DNA from 4 places in the Providencia sp. PROV003 genome. Region 3 is predicted to be linked to each of the others. Evidence: predicted binding sites of a transcription regulator. Region 3 holds the regulator's gene; each other region holds the start of a gene.
The links. Region 3 encodes CRP, which controls carbon source genes, mostly activating them, when cyclic AMP is high. Its sites were predicted from a motif close to ATGTGANNNNNNTCACAT; they were not measured.

Region 1 (4,483 bases), 340 kb from region 3:
CTAATAATGAGCCGACAGACAGGTCAATTCCTGAGGTTAAAATGACCAATGTCATTCCAACAGCCATAATGGCATTCACAGAGGTTTGTTGTAAGATATTGAAAAAGTTATTAACCGTAAAAAAATTAGGGCTTAATGTCGATACGATCGCAATTAAAATTAATAGTGCTATTAATGATTTTTGCTCCATCAGCCATGCTTTGCTGAACCAGCGTTTTGATGATGCGGTAGTTGAACTCATGCTGATAACTCCTGAACTGAGCCATAATGTTTACCCACTGCAGCAGCCATTAAGGCTTCCTGAGTTGCGTCTTTGGCGGAAAACTCCCCACTGATATGACCTTCATGCATAACCAAAATACGGTCACTCATTCCAATCACTTCTGGCATTTCTGAAGAAACTAAAATGATACTCAGTCCTTCTTTCTTAAATTGGTTAATTAATTGATAAATTTCTTTTTTGGCTCCAACATCAACCCCGCGAGTTGGTTCATCAAGGATCAGGACTTTAGGTCGCGTCATTAACCCCCGAGCAATTGCCACTTTTTGCTGATTACCACCAGAAAGGTTGCCAATAATTTGGTCCATTGATGGCGTTTTAATATTGAATAATCGAATGAAATCACTGACAGTTTGTTGTTCTTCTTTATGTTTTAAACTACCACCTACGCGGCTAAAATAACGTAGTGCCGTCAATGACATATTTTCTTTCACTGACATGCCAAGTACTAAACCATCACGTTTGCGGTCTTCAGAAATATAGACAATGCCGTTATTTAGGCCATCTTGAGGAGTTCTTAATGTGACTTCCTTACCTTCAAGAGTAATAGTCCCTGTTTTCTTCGCTGCCGCGCCATAAATAATTTTCATCAATTCCGTGCGACCTGCCCCCATCAACCCTGAAACCCCTAAAATTTCACCACTTTTTAGACTAAAACTGGCATTAGTGACTCCGGGACCGGATATATTTTGCAACTGTAAGCGCACACTACCAGTAGGAACATCAACTCTCGGATACTGATCTTCTAGTTTTCGTCCTACCATCATTTCAATTAGCTTTTCTTCTTCTAATTCGCTAACAGGTTTTTCACCTATAAATTGGCCGTCACGAAAAACAGTTACATCATCGCAAATTTCAAAAATTTCTTTTAGCCGATGAGAAATGTACACAATGCCACAGCCTTGCGCTTTTAAGTCTTCAATAACTCTAAATAAAGAAGCTGTTTCTGTATCAGTTAAAGCATCGGTTGGCTCATCCATGATGATAACTTGGGATTGATAACTCAGAACCTTAGCTATTTCGACCATTTGCTGCTCACCAATAGAGAGCTCAGCAATAGTTTGGTGGCTGTTATAATCAAGATTAAGACGTTGAAGAAGTTTGTCTGATTCACCAAACATCTTTTTCCAGTCGATTTTGCCAAATACATTAACAAATTCTCGACCAAGAAAAATATTCTCCGCGATAGTTAATTCAGGAATAAGATTTAGCTCTTGGTGAATAATACCAATGCCTGCTTCTTGGGAGTTTTTAGGGCCATTAAATTTTACTTCTTTGCCTAGATAGCGGATTTTACCTGCATCTTTACTATAGATACCGGTTAGTACTTTCATCATGGTTGATTTGCCAGCCCCATTTTCCCCCACCAGCGCCATGACTTTTCCAGGATAGACATTTAATGTCGCCCCATTAAGGGCTTTTACCCCTGGAAATGATTTATCGATCCCGATAAGTTCTAATAAAGGTTGCATAATCACCTCAGAAAGTCACACCAGAACAAAGAATAATGTTAGCGAACGGTGAACATTCTCCGGTGCGGATCACCGCTTTACTGTCATGAGTCAGTTGTTTAAAACGTTCATGGCTGCAATAGATAATTTCAATCGTATTATTTTGAGTGACTTCTAGCTGTTGTAAGTGAGCTAAAATAGCATCTTCCATTTGTGGGTTATTGGTACTAATTTCCTCAGCTAGAATGACTTTTTCGACTTGCATCTCTTGAGTAATAACACTTAAAACTGACATGAAATCGGGTAAGCCTTGAGTAATGGCTAAATCAATGCGCTCAGTTCCTTGAGAAATAGGCAAACCAGCATCAGCAAGCGTTATTTGGTCCGTATGACCTAACTTGGCAATTACAGAGGTCACGTTGGCATTAAGTAAAACACCCTTTTTCATTTTTCACCGCCATTCTAGTAAGCGAAACGTTTCGCTCATGTAATCATAGTAAAGATGAGTTACAACTCAATATTGATGGTTAATATTTGTGATCAACATCGAAACGTTTCGTTAGCGTTAAAAAAATAAAAAATGATAACTAATTGAATAGCTTAAGCTGAATCGTTTCTATTGATTCATAAATAAACATAAAAAAAAACATTCAAAAACAATTAAAAATTGTTTACAAAGATTTTTTGATAAAAAATGCCATTTAAATTCATTTTAAGCTCATTTTATGGTGACATATCAAATGTAATTTAAGATAGGTTGAATTATTTATCTTTAACCGTTGCGATAAGGAATAAAAAATGAATATGACATCATCAATAAAATCAGTTAATCCAGCAACAAATAAAGTAGAAAAGATTTATCAAGAAATGAGTGCGGAGGAAGTCGATACAATACTCAGCAAAGCAGATAACGCCTACCTGACTTGGAAAAAAAGCTCATTTACAGAGCGAGCAGTAATTTTACATAACATAGCAAAAACTATGCGAGATAAAAAAGAGCTTCTCGGAAAAATCTGTACAACAGAAATGGGAAAACTATTAAGTGAATCGATAAGCGAAGTCGAATTATGCGCAAATATTTTTGACTACTATGCGAATGAAGGAAGCCGTTTATTAGCGGATAAAGAAATTGATGTTAAACACGGAAAAGCCTTCTTAACTTATGAACCTATCGGGGTACTCCTGACTGTTCAACCATGGAATTTTCCATTTTATCAAATAACTCGAACAGCTGCTGCTAATCTAATGGCAGGGAATACCATTGTTTTAAAGCATGCTTCAAATATTCCCCAATGCGCTGAAATAATGGAAAAAATATTTATTGAAGCAGGCCTACCGGATGGCGTTTACAACAATTTATTCATTCCTGGCTCAAAAGTTTCAGCTCTTGTTTCAGATGAACGAGTCAAAGCCGTATCTTTAACAGGAAGTAAACCTGCTGGTTCCAATTTTGCCTCTGAAGCAAGCAAAGTAATAAAAAAATCAACACTTGAGCTAGGAGGGAGTGATGCTTTTATTGTGCTAGCTGATGCAGATATTGATAGTGCGGTTGCGACAGCGACTGCTGGCCGTCTATGGAATGCAGGGCAAGTTTGTGTTTCACCAAAACGTATTATTGTATTAGAAAACGTTGCGAAAGAATTTATCGCAAAAGCAAAAGCAATCTATGAAAAAATTATTGTGGGTGACCCAATGGACCCAGCTACGCAACTCGCCCCATTAAGTAGCGAAGGAGCAGTAAACGACGTTATTAATCAAGTTGAAGTGGCTGTAAAAGAGGGAGCAACACTGGTATTTGGCGGTAAGCGATTAGATCGTGAAGGGGCGTTTATGCAACCCACAATATTGACAGATATAAAACCGAATATGAAAGCTTATCATGAAGAAATATTCGGCCCAGTACTTTGTATTTATGCTGTAAAAAATATAGATGAAGCCATTCAATTAGCTAACGCGACTGAATTCGGTTTAGGTGGAACTGTCTTTGGTAAGAATGAAGCGGAAGCAATAAAAGTGGCTCGCCAAATAGTCACAGGGATGGTTTATATCAATCATACGACAGGAATTGCCCCTGAGCTCCCCTTCGGTGGAACTAAGCTTTCTGGTTATGGTCGAGAACAATCACTTGCGGGCATTCGTGAGTTTGTGAATGAAAAATTAATTCGAGTTACCACGCCAGATGCACCTTATTAATAATTATTAATCCTCAGCGCGGGCTCATAGTTTTATACTCATGAGCCCACCCAGTTCAAATCAGCTCTCTTTCGATTAAGATTTTCTCGCCTTAATACAGCTACACACGATTTAAATCAAATAACACAAAAGAAAAATGACAAATTTGATTGCACTGTTTATAAAAGGACGGATAACCTAAGAATTAAGCGTAACTACAACATTATTGAATTTTGTTATTCAATGAAAGGAATATCGATGCAATTATCTGAACGGATAGCTCAACTTAGCAATTACCTTGAAAGCGGTTTATATGAACGCCAGCAGGCTATTCGTTTATGTTTATTAGCCACATTAAGTGGGGAAAGTGTTTTTCTCTTAGGCCCTCCAGGTATTGCAAAAAGCTTGATAGCGAGACGAATGAAATTTGCTTTTCGCCATGCAAATGCGTTTGAATACTTAATGACACGTTTTTCGACTCCCGAAGAAATATTTGGCCCACTATCAATACAGGCACTAAAAGATGAAGGGCGCTACCAACGGCTAACTAAAGGCTATTTACCTGATGCTGAAGTTGTCT
Region 2 (4,483 bases), 1.1 Mb from region 3:
GCTCCGTTAGCTAATAGTGTGGTAAAAGGGGACTCTTTTTCAGGTGCTTTTGCGTTAAATTATTTAGAAGAAGTAACAATAGAAAATGGTAAAAAATTTAATGAGGATAAAGTTAACAATATACGATTCGATATGGCTTATGGTTATGTCAAAATTTTACGAGACAGATTCACTGAGGAAGGCATAGAAATAAAAGGTGATATAACCCATGAAGAAGCAATGAAATTTCATGAACGTGTTTTTAGTAAATATGGCTTACCTGCGGAATCCTGGACCTTACAACCTGTTTTTGATGTACTATCAAACGGAGAAATAAGGGAGGTGTATTGGCAAAAGGCATTGGATGCGGTAGGTAATACAGAAAAAGAAACTGAATTAAGTTTAAGAACTTTAAATATTATGTTTGAAAGTTTATATGATGCCCCTGCTAGTAAGCAACCTCAAATACACCGTTGGCTTAGAAGGGTTGTAGACATAGACAATGCTGTGGATGGAGTAACCATTAGTCTTAAAAAGACATATGGTTCCATTGTAACACCTACAATTAAAACTAATATAGATAATATTAATGCGCTAGTGTACGAAACAGGTAATCCATTAATCGATAGAGGAACTAATAGGTTTTCATTTTGGAATTTCCCATCTGGCGATAATAATCGACTTTCTGTACAAACAGATTGGCGTGGTCAAACGGAATTTACACATAAAAATCTATTGTCTGAATATTATTTAGAAAGACCTGACTATATATTACCAGAAACAGGCTTATTTAACTCACCATCAATTAATTACCAACCTAATATTAATCATTATGATCGTATGATTGATAATTTAAGAGACAATATGTCATCAATGAATTCATTCGATAGTTCTTTTAATAACTACTTCTCAGACAGAACAGCATCAAATATTCCCTCTCGATTTTCTAGCTATTCATCAAATTCATTTTTTAGTTAGTTACTGAATTAAAGTTTTATCAATTTATTAAAAACATATGAAACATAAAAAATGGTTATTGCCAATAATTAGCTTGTTGACAATAACCATACATGGAACATGAGAGAACATTAATCCAAATAAGCTAATTCAATATTTTGGCAACCTAGTGCCTGTAATGTATTTTCGGTCACACACCAATGTTTGATAATCGCATCTTGTTTTTCAACAAATTTAGCTTGGTCGATGGCATGAATATCTTTACCTGCAAGGTTAATCATAATTAAAGCGGCTTGCAGTGGCGGTAAACTTGGGTTGAATGCCGCATTCTCTGCGTAGCGGCCTGTAAACAGTGAGCCATCTTTCAACTGTAACGCAATACCTGAATGGGCCTTACTATAAGGTGCATGGGATTGGTTTGCAGCCTCAATTGCTGCACTTAATAACCGGTCACGGCTTTGGTTTTTATAACCATGGTCAACAGTGTCTAGCAGTAGTGTAGTAATATTGAGGTCAGAGGGCCCAAATGAGTCTGGTAAATAGTGGTGTAGTACCGCAGGTGTGCGGCCTGGTAAATTCACCATAATTTTGCCACCTTCACGCAATTCATTCATAAATTGGCGGCAGTGCCCACAAGGTGTGTAATTCACGGTAATTGAGGTAATTTGTGTTTCACCTTTCATCCATGAATGGGTTACAGCACATTGTTCTGCATGAATGACTTGCCCCATTGATACGTGGCTAAATTCCATATTGGCACCAAAGTACAAATTACCACTTGCACCGCAAGCGATTGCACCAACTTGAAAATGGGAGATAGGTGTGACGGCATAGGCTGCGGCAAAAGGTAACAATGCAAAAGCTAATTCCGAATCGTTAATACCACTTTGTGTTTTAATATTTTTAACTTGTTCTGCGGTTAACATCCCCGAAAAATCGGACTTATCGATGATAGGTCTAAGTACAGACTGTAACTTTTCTGGAAGCTCGGCCCAAGCGGCCTTAAATCTTGAATGCATGAGTTACCCTCCCTATTTAATTGTTTTCATTCTATTCAATAATACGTAGAACAATATGTGACTAAAGTCACTATTTTAAATGAAACATATGAAACAAATTCTTGAATTGAGAGAAGTATCTCATGTTTTAATGTGCGCTAGTGAGTAAGAGGCTGATTAATTCCTCTTACTCATATGATTAGTTATTTTCTTAGTGAGTTAAGCTTAGCTAAAAAGATGTAAAATGACAGGAAATATAAACGGAGCAATAAGTGAAGTGATCACACCACAGGTCATTAGTGCTAGTGAGCTATAAGCCCCTTCAATATAATTCACTTCAGCGCAACGTGCGGTGCCTAAGGCGTGAGAAGCGGTTCCCATTGCAAGGCCTCTAGACGCGTGGGTTCGAATACGCAGCACATCAAATAAGCTATGGCCGAACATGGCGCCTAAAATCCCAACAAACAACACACAAGCAGCACTAATGGCAGGGACCCCACCAACCGAATCAGCAACAGCCATCGCAATAGGGGTAGTGACCGACTTAGGTAAAATAGAACCTGCGATATCAGGGGTTGCACCTAACCAGAGTGCAATGGCTGCACCACTGAACATAGCCACTAAGCTACCAGCAAAACAAATGCTTAATAAGGATTTCCACTGAGCGCGGATCTGGTGCATTTGCTCATAAAGTGGAAAAGCAAGCGCGACGACTGCAGGTTGCAGTAAATCATTGAGTATTTTGCTACCTGCAAAATAGTGCTCATAGGATGTGTTAGTTAAAACTAATAGCGTAATAAGCACCGCTATTGTGACCAATAGTGGGTTTAAAATTGGTAATTTAAATTTTACTGACAGCTGGCGTGCTAAATAAAACACTACAATAGTCAGCGGCAATGACCACCAAATATGCGCTAGCATTAGTCCTCCCCCTTAGTTTTATCATTATTAATAACCGAAGAAATAGGTTCTTCAGGGGGTAACGGAACTTCATCTGGTTTAGCGCCAACGACAGGGCGTTCTTTATGGATATAGTTTGAACTGATAGCAACAACGACCATGACGATTAAGGTACTGACCACACAAGAAACGATGATAGGAACCATTTGTTGACTGATTAATTCATAGTAATTCATTATGCCAACACCAATAGGAACAAACAGAATGGTCATATTTTTCAATAAAATACTGCAACCGGGTTGGGCCCAGTGAGCTGGAATTATTTGTAATGCAAGCAATACAAATAAGATTAACATACCGACAATGCTGCCGGGAATGGAAAAGGGAAGTAGTGCGGAAATAAGGTTTCCGATAATCAGGCAGAGGTAAAGTATTGCAAAAGCGCGCAAATATTGCCACCCCGTTATCAGTACCTGCTTAAATGACATGAGACTGGTCCTGTTATGTAATATCTATTCATCATACAATTAACTTTATAATTGTGCTACCGATCACAATAAAAAGGCAATAAAAAAGTGGGGAGTTTTTAGCTCCCCACTTATAACAAATAACTGGATTACTGCATATGCTCGTTATTTAACTTGCATACCTGGCTGTGCTCCGTTATCAGGGCTGAGCAGATAAATATCTTTTCCACCAGGGCCTGCTGCCATTACCATACCCTCTGAAATACCAAAGCGCATTTTACGTGGCGCAAGGTTTGCAACCATCACGGTTAAACGGCCTTCTAATACTTTTGGATCTGGATAAGCAGAGCGAATACCAGAGAATACTTGGCGAGTTTCACCACCAATATCTAGTTGTAATTTCAAAAGTTTATCAGAGCCTTCAACAAAATCAGCATGTTTGATTAACGCGATACGTAGGTCTATTTTAGCGAAATCATCAAAAGTGATAGTGTCTTGGACAGGATCGTCAGCCAAAGGCCCAGTAACTTGCTGGATAGGTTTGATGCTCTCTTTTGAGGCTTCAACCATCGCATCTACTTTTGCCATTTCAATACGGTTAAATAGCGCTTTGAACGGTGCAACGCTGTGGTTCAATAATGGGGTGTTAATCGCATCCCATGCAAGTTCCGTATTTAAGAATGCTTCCGCACGTTTAGTCAGGCCTGGTAAAACGGGTTTCAGGTAAGTCATGAGAATTCGGAACAAGTTAATACCCATAGAGCAAATATCTTGCAGCTCTTGGTCTTTACCTTCTTGTTTCGCGACCACCCAAGGGGCTTTCTCATCTACGTAACGGTTAGCGATATCGGCTAGAGCCATAATTTCACGGATAGCTTTATTGTATTCGCGGTTGTTATAGTCCTCACCAATGATTTTTGCAGCATCGACAAACTGTTGGTATAGCTCAGGTTCAGCTAAGTTTGCTGATAATTTGCCATCAAAGCGTTTAGCGATAAAACCTGCATTACGGGAGGCTAGGTTAACCACTTTATTGACGATATCACTGTTCACTCGTTGTACGAAGTCTTCTAAATTCAAATCGATATCATCAATACGTGAAGATAGCTTCGCTGCATAGTAATAGCGTAAGCAATCAGCATCTAAATGATCTAAATATGAACGAGCAGTAATAAAAGTACC
Region 3 (4,483 bases):
CCTGAAAAAACTGATGTGTTATTCTACGAGGGTCTGCATGGTGGGGTTGTTACACCTGAGCATAATGTAGCGCAACATGTTGATTTACTTGTTGGCGTTGTCCCGATTGTCAATCTTGAATGGATTCAAAAGTTGGTTCGTGATACGACCGAAAGGGGCCATTCCCGTGAAGCGGTTATGGACTCTGTTGTGCGTTCAATGGGGGACTATATCAACTACATTACCCCTCAGTTTTCGCGTACTCATATCAACTTCCAACGAGTTCCGACTGTAGACACCTCCAACCCATTTTCAGCCAAAACTATCCCTTCACAAGATGAAAGTTTTATTGTGATCCGCTTTAGAGGGCTCGAACACATCGATTTCCCCTATTTGCTTTCAATGATCTGCGGTTCTTTTATTTCGGCTATGAATACCATTGTCGTACCCGGAGGAAAACTCGGTCTAGCAATGGAATTGATCATGATGCCATTAGTTGAAAAGTTAATTAATCAGAAAAACAGTTAAATTATTTCTCAAATAATAAGTAAGACGCTTACCATTAATTAAGGTAAGCATCTTTTTATTAAAATTTTAATATAAAAAATAAATTTATTTTTAATTTTTTATTTCAAAGCTATGAGTGACTTCAACCGTTTTTTCTAGCATCAGTGCCACTGAGCAATATTTTTCAGCCGAGAGCTGAACAGCTCTTTCAACCGTTTTTTCCGTTAATTCATTTCCTGTTACGATAAAATGCAAATGTATTTTAACAAAATAACGTGGAGCTTCTTCACGGCGCTGCGATGTTAATTTAACTTCACAATCAGTAATATCATTTCGCCCTTTTTGTAAAATTGAAACGACATCTATTGCACTACATCCACCTGCCGCCATTAGCACCATTTCCATTGGGCTAGGTGCTTTATCACCTGCATTACCATCCATCATGACTTGATGCCCTGAAGCTGACTCACCTAGAAAGGAAAGTCCTTCTACCCATTTTACTCTTGCTTCCATTTTATTCCCCTTGAAATGAAATCGGTTTAAAGGCTACATTGTTCCATAGATATAATGAATGTTATATCAGCTTTATTAGGCTGAAGCGATACAGGGGAGACTTTCTTCATTGGATATGCTACAAACAATACTTAGTTGATAGGACTAAGATCAAAACTCAGCGGTTTAATTGATTATATTATAGTGTTGATATCAATTTGTTTACCCTAGCCTATCGAATGCGCTGAAGTTATTCAGCTCTTCACATTATTTAGGGTATATAAGGCAAATTAATATGCTAAGCTAGTGACTTTAAAGCCAGCCTTTCTGGTAAGCTTTTCCGGATGGCTGCAATAACATACAGAGGATAACGCTAATGGTTCTCGGCAAGCCACAAACAGACCCTACTCTTGAATGGTTTTTGTCACACTGCCATATTCATAAGTATCCATCCAAGAGCACACTGATCCATCAGGGTGAGAAAGCAGAAACCCTTTACTATATCGTTAAAGGTTCAGTGGCTGTTTTAATTAAAGATGAAGAAGGCAAAGAAATGATCCTCTCTTACCTGAATCAAGGGGATTTCATTGGTGAACTGGGGTTATTTGAAGAAGGGCAAGAACGTACTGCGTGGGTGAGAGCTAAAATCGCTTGCGAAGTTGCTGAAATTTCTTACAAAAAATTCCGTCAATTGATTCAGGTTAACCCTGATATTTTAATGCGTCTCTCAGCGCAAATGGCCAGTCGTTTACAAACAACATCAGAAAAAGTCGGCAACCTTGCCTTCTTAGATGTCACAGGCCGTATCGCTCAAACCCTATTGAATCTAGCGAAACAACCTGACGCAATGACCCACCCAGACGGTATGCAAATCAAAATTACCCGTCAGGAAATTGGCCAAATTGTCGGTTGTTCCCGTGAAACTGTTGGCCGTATTTTAAAAATGCTGGAAGATCAAAACTTGATCTCTGCACACGGTAAAACCATCGTTGTTTACGGTACACGTTAATTAACCTTTCAGCCTCGCTCTCTTGGCGAGGCATGCAATTTAAAATAGCTTTATATCGTCGATATAAAGCTATTTCAGTTTAATTATAGCAACATATTTATATGCTTATATTAATGAGTATCGTTTCTTTATATTTTATCTATTTAGCTCTCTATAAAATAATAATCATAATATTAAGTAGGGTTATATTTATGAAAATTACACTTAGCAATTTGTCAGGCCATTCCGAACTTTTTAAAAACATTAGCAATTCCGATGATTTTATAAAGAAAATCTTTGCTGTGACTGCCTCATCGAGAAAAGAGCCCTTATCCACTCAGCAACAATCTAAACTATCAGATGCTTATAGCCTAGAAAGCATTGACTCAGCTTATGAAAGTGATTCAGAAAGTATAAATAATACTAAATTATTGAGCGCTGACGAATTTAAGCATAAAGTTAATCAATTGAAAGTCCGATTGTATAAATTTTATACATCTACTTTTTATAATGAACAAGATGCAGACTCACTAATAACAGAAAACCAAACAGTTTTTGAGGATTTTAATAGTGCTGATAAAGAAATTCATAAATATGCTGATTTTTTGTATCGGTACGTTAAAACTCCAGGGATTAACATCAAAAACTCAGAAATAAAAAACGAAATCATAAAAAATCACCATCATCCTAAGCAACTAGAAAATAAAAATAGCACTAAAACCCCTTTAATAACCAGAACAAACAAAAAAAATACCAATAATATTGATTTACCTTTGGAACCAATGAAACAAAAAACAAAGAATTCCTCTCAGAAAAAGTTTAAATATGTGTACTATAAAGTTGCTGATAATAATCAAGATAATTCCAAATACATTCCTCTACCTAAAAGCACTTTTGAATTCAAGGGAAATATACAACAAACAAAAACTTCAGTATTAAGAACACAATATATCATGCAACATTACAAACTATCTAACAAATCTATGCCATTAGACTATAAACCACGAAAAAATCACTTTAATAGAAATGTTAATTCAATTAAAACCGCTGACTTAATAAAAATAAGCAATAGCATTGAAAAAGAAAAAAGACTAACCATGGAAATGATGGCACTTAAAGATAATATATTTGAAATACAAAACCAAATTCATATTAACGATAACTTATTGAAAGAATTAAAAAAACAAACCATTAAATAAAACATCTCTATTTTATATAAGATCATTATTAATTCAAATTATTAATAATACATTATTAGTAAAATCATAATACCATAAGATAAAATCAATGCATTGAATAAATTAATTATTTCAATATTAAGCATGAATATTTATTTAGCAAATTACTTTTTTAATATTAATATAGGATATGACTATGAAAACCACCCCCCTAGATACCACCATAACTAGCTCACTATACAGAAAAAACTCATCAACTGGGGCTAAGAAAGAAACACCCACTATTACACAAAAAATTAAAAATTTGAAAATAAATAATCCATTCTCATTTTTTCATTTTAACAAAAAAAATACGGAATCAAAATTCTATATTAGCTTACCAGAAGCTGGTTCAAAGGGAAGTGATTTAAATTTACTTAATAAATTAAACTCAAACAAAAAAACAATTTCTTCCCTTGAAAATAAGCTTATAGATAATTCATTTAATATCCCACAATTCATTAAGGATTTAAAAAATAAAACAGAAAACTCCATTGATAATTTACTAGGTAAGAATGATTTTTTTAGTGAAATTCCAGCTACAGATGAAATCATAGAGAAACAAAATGAAACAATAGGCTATCTTAAACATTACCTAGATTTATTAGACAAAAATAAAAAATTGACCAATAAAAGCGAAGAGCTAAAAAACGAAATTGATGATCTGAAATCAGCCATAAGATATGAATCAAAAATAAGAGGAATTGCATACTTAAAAAAAGAAAGTAAATACTTAGTGTCATTAGAAAAAGAAATACCAATGAAAAATAACATAGAAGGAAAAAATAAAAAAATTGAAAAATTAATTAAAATACAAAACTCAGTAAAAATTTTATTGAGTAATGAGTTAAAAGATATAAAAAATAAAGTTCACAATATTACATTGGATAAAAATGCTCTAGAAAAAAATATTTTAGCTCTGAAAAAACCGATAATATGTGAATCTTTCATTACCTACGATGAAGATAATACACCTATTTACCACAATGAGTCTCACGACTTTGATTTTGATGACCTATTAGAAAAAAAATTAGAAACTGAAAACACAAAAAACAATAGAATTATTAAAAACTTAATATTAGAAAATGACTTGTTATATAATTCAATTGAAGAGTTAGATAATGATAACCTTGATTATAGAGGTTTAGTCCAAGACTTAAGAATTGATAATAATAATAAAAATCATGAAATTAGAGCACTACAGGAAAAGCTTGCCAACAAAGCGCTATCCATGGCCTCAATTAGTCTCACCTCGTTATCTTCTGGCTACCACTCCGATAATGAAGACAATAACCTTACA
Region 4 (4,483 bases), 210 kb from region 3:
AGACGCCAAGTTTGTCACTGACATTTGTATATCAAATAACGTACTGTTTTCCTTTAATAAAACTGATGGGGTAGCGCGATAATGATGACCAAAACCCATCACATACTCATATTCACCGACAATTTTTAAGCTATCTTCTGTCAGCTCAAGCCAACTGCTATCCATTGATGCACAAGGCATTTCTCCATGCAATGGGTGAGTATCCTCTGGTGAAGGGCAGCCATTACTGATTAAACCTGAGTGAAAAGCAAAGCAACCATACGTTTCTACGACTGTTGGGACACGTTTCGGGGCTGAAAACATATTTTCCATTTTCAGATTTTGGCCACAAAATTCAGCATCCCAAATCATTTGCCCTAAAAAAGGTAAAATAGTTAAATAACCTTGCTGATTTTCAATACGTAAACCTTCTACGCCCGTTTGATAACGGAAAGCTGTCGCAGCAAATTGGTCATTTTGTAAAATAAGGGTCGGTTTTTCCGTAAATAAGCTTCTGTGAAGTGGTATTAGTGTATTCATTTTCATACTCACGGTTTGATTAAATGGATGGAATTGGGTAGCTCACACTACCCAAATTGATTCGCTGAATTATTTTGCTTCTTGTTTTGCTTTAAAACGGCGTTCACCAACAAAGTAAATACCAACATAAACAAAGCACAACATAGAAACCAAGAATGAAAGCTGTAAAGAGTGCAACATATCAGCGACATAACCTTGTACCGCAGGGACAACTGCAGCCCCAACAATCGCCATCACAATGACCGCACCCGCCATTTCAGTATGTTCATTATCGACTGTATCCAAAGTGCCCGCATAAATAGTCGCCCAGCAAGGTCCAAATAAAATGCTCACCATTACAGCGGCGTACACCGCGGTAAAACTTGGAATAAATGCAACATAAATAAGGAACAGAGCACCAATCACAGAATAGATAATTAATACTTTTTCTGCGTTAAAACGAGTCATTAAGATATTGGCGATAAATTTACCAATAAAGAAACACGCAAAGCTATATACCATGAAGTTCGATGCATCACGTTCGTTAATATCGCCCATTTCTAACGCTAAACGAATAGTGAATGACCAAACAGCAACTTGCATCCCAACATATAAGAACTGAGCAATAATCCCTTTTCTAAAACGGCTATTTTTGGCTAAATACTTTAACGTATCGATCGCAGAGGGGCGTTTGTGATCCTGAGTTTCTGCAACTTTACATTTAGGAAACTTAGTAATAAGGAATAAGATCATCACCACGACCAATACCATGATCATATAACGATAGGGTTCGAGTGTATTTTCTAACATCGCTAGGCGGAATTCATGAATTTGTTCCGCATTCATTCCCGCCATTTGGCTTTGCAGGCTATCTCCTTCGGAGAAAACGAGATATTTACCCAGTAAAATCCCCCCAGCCGCACCGATAGGGTAAAAGGTCTGGCTAATATTCAAACGAAGTGTAGCGTACTGTTTTGGACCAATCATCGAACTATAGGTATTTGCTGCGGTTTCAAGGAAACTTAAACCAATAGCAATCGCGAAAATTGCCGCCAAAAACATCGTATAGGTTGCCATATGTGAAGCTGGGAAGAACAAACTACACCCTGCGATGTAGAGGATTAGCCCCACCATAATAGTGTATTTATAGCTGGTTTTTTTGATCACCAAAGATGCAGGGATCGCAATCAAAAAGTACCCACCATAAAACGCACTTTGCACCAAAGCTGATGCAAAGTTACTAAGTTCAAAAACACTTTTAAACTGTGTGATCAAAATGTCATTTAATGCCGCTGCACAACCCCAAAGAGGAAAAAGGCAGGACAGTAGGATAAATTGAAATAGAGGAGTCTTACTCAGGTAGCCATCCGGTAACTGAGTGATGTTCTTAATGTTCATAGTAACCCTTATAATTTTATAATTTATACCCGATGACTTGCTATTCAGTTCTAGTGACTGATTAATACATCAAAGGGTATACAGCTACGTTGACTATTATTATTTAGCTATTTGTTAACTGTGTTGATTTGCACAAATTCCGTAAATTGCTCAACACTTGGATAAGAAGATTGAGTCCCTTTCCCTGTCACACTAAATGCAGAAAACATCACTGCTTTTTTCAGTGCTTCTTCAATATTCCCGGTGTGTACATAATAATGAGAAAAACAGCCAATAAAGGCATCTCCAGCGCCACTGGTATCAATGGCATTTACTTTGATAGCAGGTATATACAACTCACTATCGCGCGTCATCCACAAAGCCCCTTTATCACCAAGTGTGACAATCAGGTTTTTTAGGCCTTTATCCAATAGTGATTGTGAAGCTCGGCGGATGTTGTCCATCGTGTCGACTGGCATATTGGTTAGAATTTCTAATTCCGTTTCATTGGGTACAAAGAAATCACAACGGCAGGCAAAATCTAGATCGAGCGTTCGTTGAGCGGGGGCCGGGTTAAGTAATACGGGTATCCCATGCTTGTTACCAAAAGCGATCGCGTGATACACCGTTTCGAGTTGGACTTCTAATTGTAGGACGATCAGTTTGCATTTTTTTAGATCTTCAGCAGCCCGATCGATATCCTCTGGTGATAAAAACTTATTCGCTCCTTTAACGATCAAAATACTATTAGACGAATTTTGATTAACAAAAATTGGCGCGACACCACTTGAAGTACACGGAACTTTTTCCACATAGCGCGTGTTAATCCCGTAAGATTCAAGATTACGGATGGTGTTATCTGCAAAGATATCATCGCCGACTTTAGTTAACATAATCACTTTAGAATTCAATTTAGCCGCAGCAACAGCTTGGTTCGCACCTTTACCGCCGCAACCAATTTTGAAAGCTGGCGCTTCTAGCGTTTCGCCTTCTTTTGGCATTTGATCGATATAAGTGATCAAATCAACCATGTTTGAACCAATAACTGCTATATCCATAATGTCCCTCGTGTTAAATAAATCACATAATGATATGATACTAACATTATCATGTTGCAAAAATATCATTTGTGATTAGGATCTCGAATAACGAATGATCAAGTGTTACATCTACCACATTTCCTCATTCTTTGTTGTCTTATCCACATTTATATAGGAAAGTTGAAAATGCAAGACTTAGCAAAATATATTGATCACACTTTACTCGCTGCTAATGCAACTGTTAGTGATATCACAAAATTATGTGCAGAAGCGGCAGAGCACCATTTTGCCTCAGTATGTGTCAATACAGGATATGTGCCTTTAGCCAGTGAGCTGTTAAAAAACAGCGACGTTAAGGTTTGCTGTGTGGTAGGCTTCCCTTTAGGTGCATGTTTAACTGAAGCTAAAGCTTTTGAAGCGGCTGAAGCCGTGCGCCGTGGAGCTGATGAAGTTGATATGGTCATCAACGTCGGGATGCTAAAAAGTGGTGATTTAGACTTTGTTCGTCAAGATATTGAAGCTGTTTTTGCCGCTTGCGGTAACGCAACACTCAAGGTTATCTTAGAAAACTGCCTACTAACAGATGAAGAAATTACACAAGTTTGTGAAATTTGCCGCACAATTAAAGTTGGTTTTGTGAAAACTTCAACAGGTTTCAGTACAATGGGGGCGACTGAACACCATGTTGCTCTAATGCGTAAAGTAGTCGGCAACGAAGTTGGTGTAAAAGCGTCTGGCGGCGTTCGCGATCGTGAAACTGCCATTAAAATGATTGAAGCTGGTGCTAACCGTGTTGGCGCTAGTGCAAGTGTTGCAATAGTCACGGGGAATAATGACCAGCCAAGTGACTACTAAATGCTGGGGCGCGGTCTAACCGCGCCAATTTTATGTATTACAAAAGGACTGTAGGGTGATAGAAACTAAACAAAAAGAACGCCTTCGCCGCTTAAGTGAATGTTTAAAACGTTCAGGACGCATTCATTTAAAAGAAGCCGCTAGAATACTCGAAGTATCAGAAATGACCATTCGACGAGACCTTAGCGCAGATACCGAAGGCCCTATCCCAATGTCACTACTCGGTGGCTATATTGTTTCTGTTACCCAACCCGCCAATTTAATCGCTCAAGAACAACAAGCGGATATTTTTACCCCAGACCAAACCGAAGCACTGTATATTCCAAACCTTGCCGCGAGTATGGTTACTGAAGATGATGTGATTTTCTTTGATAATGGTATTGAAATGGCAACATTGATTTCTCTTATCCCAGAGGAGATCAGTTTCACTGGAATTTGTTACTCACATAACGTTTTTTTAGCGTTAAGCCAGAAGAAAAATGCCACCGCCTTGTTATGTGGTGGTGAATATCGGCCAAAAAGCGATTCCTTTTACAACCCTTCATTACCTTCACTACTCGATTCAATTAACCCCAAAAAAGCCTTTATCTCTGCGGCTGGCGTACACGGGAACTATGGTGTGACTTGCTATAACTTGGATGATTTACCCATGAAGAAAAAAGCCATGGAAAAGTCCATTCGTAAGATTTTATTAGCGCCCTATAACCTATTTG

Region 1: rbsD (D-ribose pyranase) is a predicted target of CRP. The motif match lies at 2,266-2,283, and genes of this name have one in related genera.
Region 2: cdd (cytidine deaminase) is a predicted target of CRP. The motif match lies at 2,062-2,079, and genes of this name have one in related genera.
Region 4: deoC (deoxyribose-phosphate aldolase) is a predicted target of CRP. The motif match lies at 2,944-2,961, and genes of this name have one in related genera.

The regions. Positions count from the first base shown of each region.
Region 1 is NZ_CP096369.1:693,392-697,874, forward strand. Features, by position in the region: gene rbsC (ribose ABC transporter permease) at 1-241, opposite strand, end outside; gene rbsA (ribose ABC transporter ATP-binding protein RbsA) at 238-1,752, opposite strand; gene rbsD (D-ribose pyranase) at 1,760-2,179, opposite strand; gene M1F14_RS03045 (NAD-dependent succinate-semialdehyde dehydrogenase) at 2,530-3,924, shown strand; gene ravA (ATPase RavA) at 4,162-4,483, shown strand, end outside.
Region 2 is NZ_CP096369.1:3,956,915-3,961,397, reverse strand. Features, by position in the region: gene M1F14_RS18170 (serine protease) at 1-957, shown strand, start outside; gene cdd (cytidine deaminase) at 1,068-1,955, opposite strand; gene M1F14_RS18160 (CidB/LrgB family autolysis modulator) at 2,160-2,855, opposite strand; gene M1F14_RS18155 (CidA/LrgA family protein) at 2,855-3,322, opposite strand; gene metG (methionine--tRNA ligase) at 3,467-4,483, opposite strand, start outside.
Region 3 is NZ_CP096369.1:350,380-354,862, forward strand. Features, by position in the region: gene M1F14_RS01450 (phosphoribulokinase) at 1-507, shown strand, start outside; gene M1F14_RS01455 (OsmC family protein) at 598-999, opposite strand; gene crp (cAMP-activated global transcriptional regulator CRP) at 1,355-1,987, shown strand; gene M1F14_RS01465 (hypothetical protein) at 2,179-3,165, shown strand; gene M1F14_RS01470 (hypothetical protein) at 3,341-4,483, shown strand, end outside.
Region 4 is NZ_CP096369.1:143,175-147,657, forward strand. Features, by position in the region: gene M1F14_RS00645 (aldose 1-epimerase family protein) at 1-519, opposite strand, end outside; gene fucP (L-fucose:H+ symporter permease) at 589-1,896, opposite strand; gene rbsK (ribokinase) at 2,004-2,933, opposite strand; gene deoC (deoxyribose-phosphate aldolase) at 3,102-3,770, shown strand; gene deoR (DNA-binding transcriptional repressor DeoR) at 3,826-4,483, shown strand, end outside.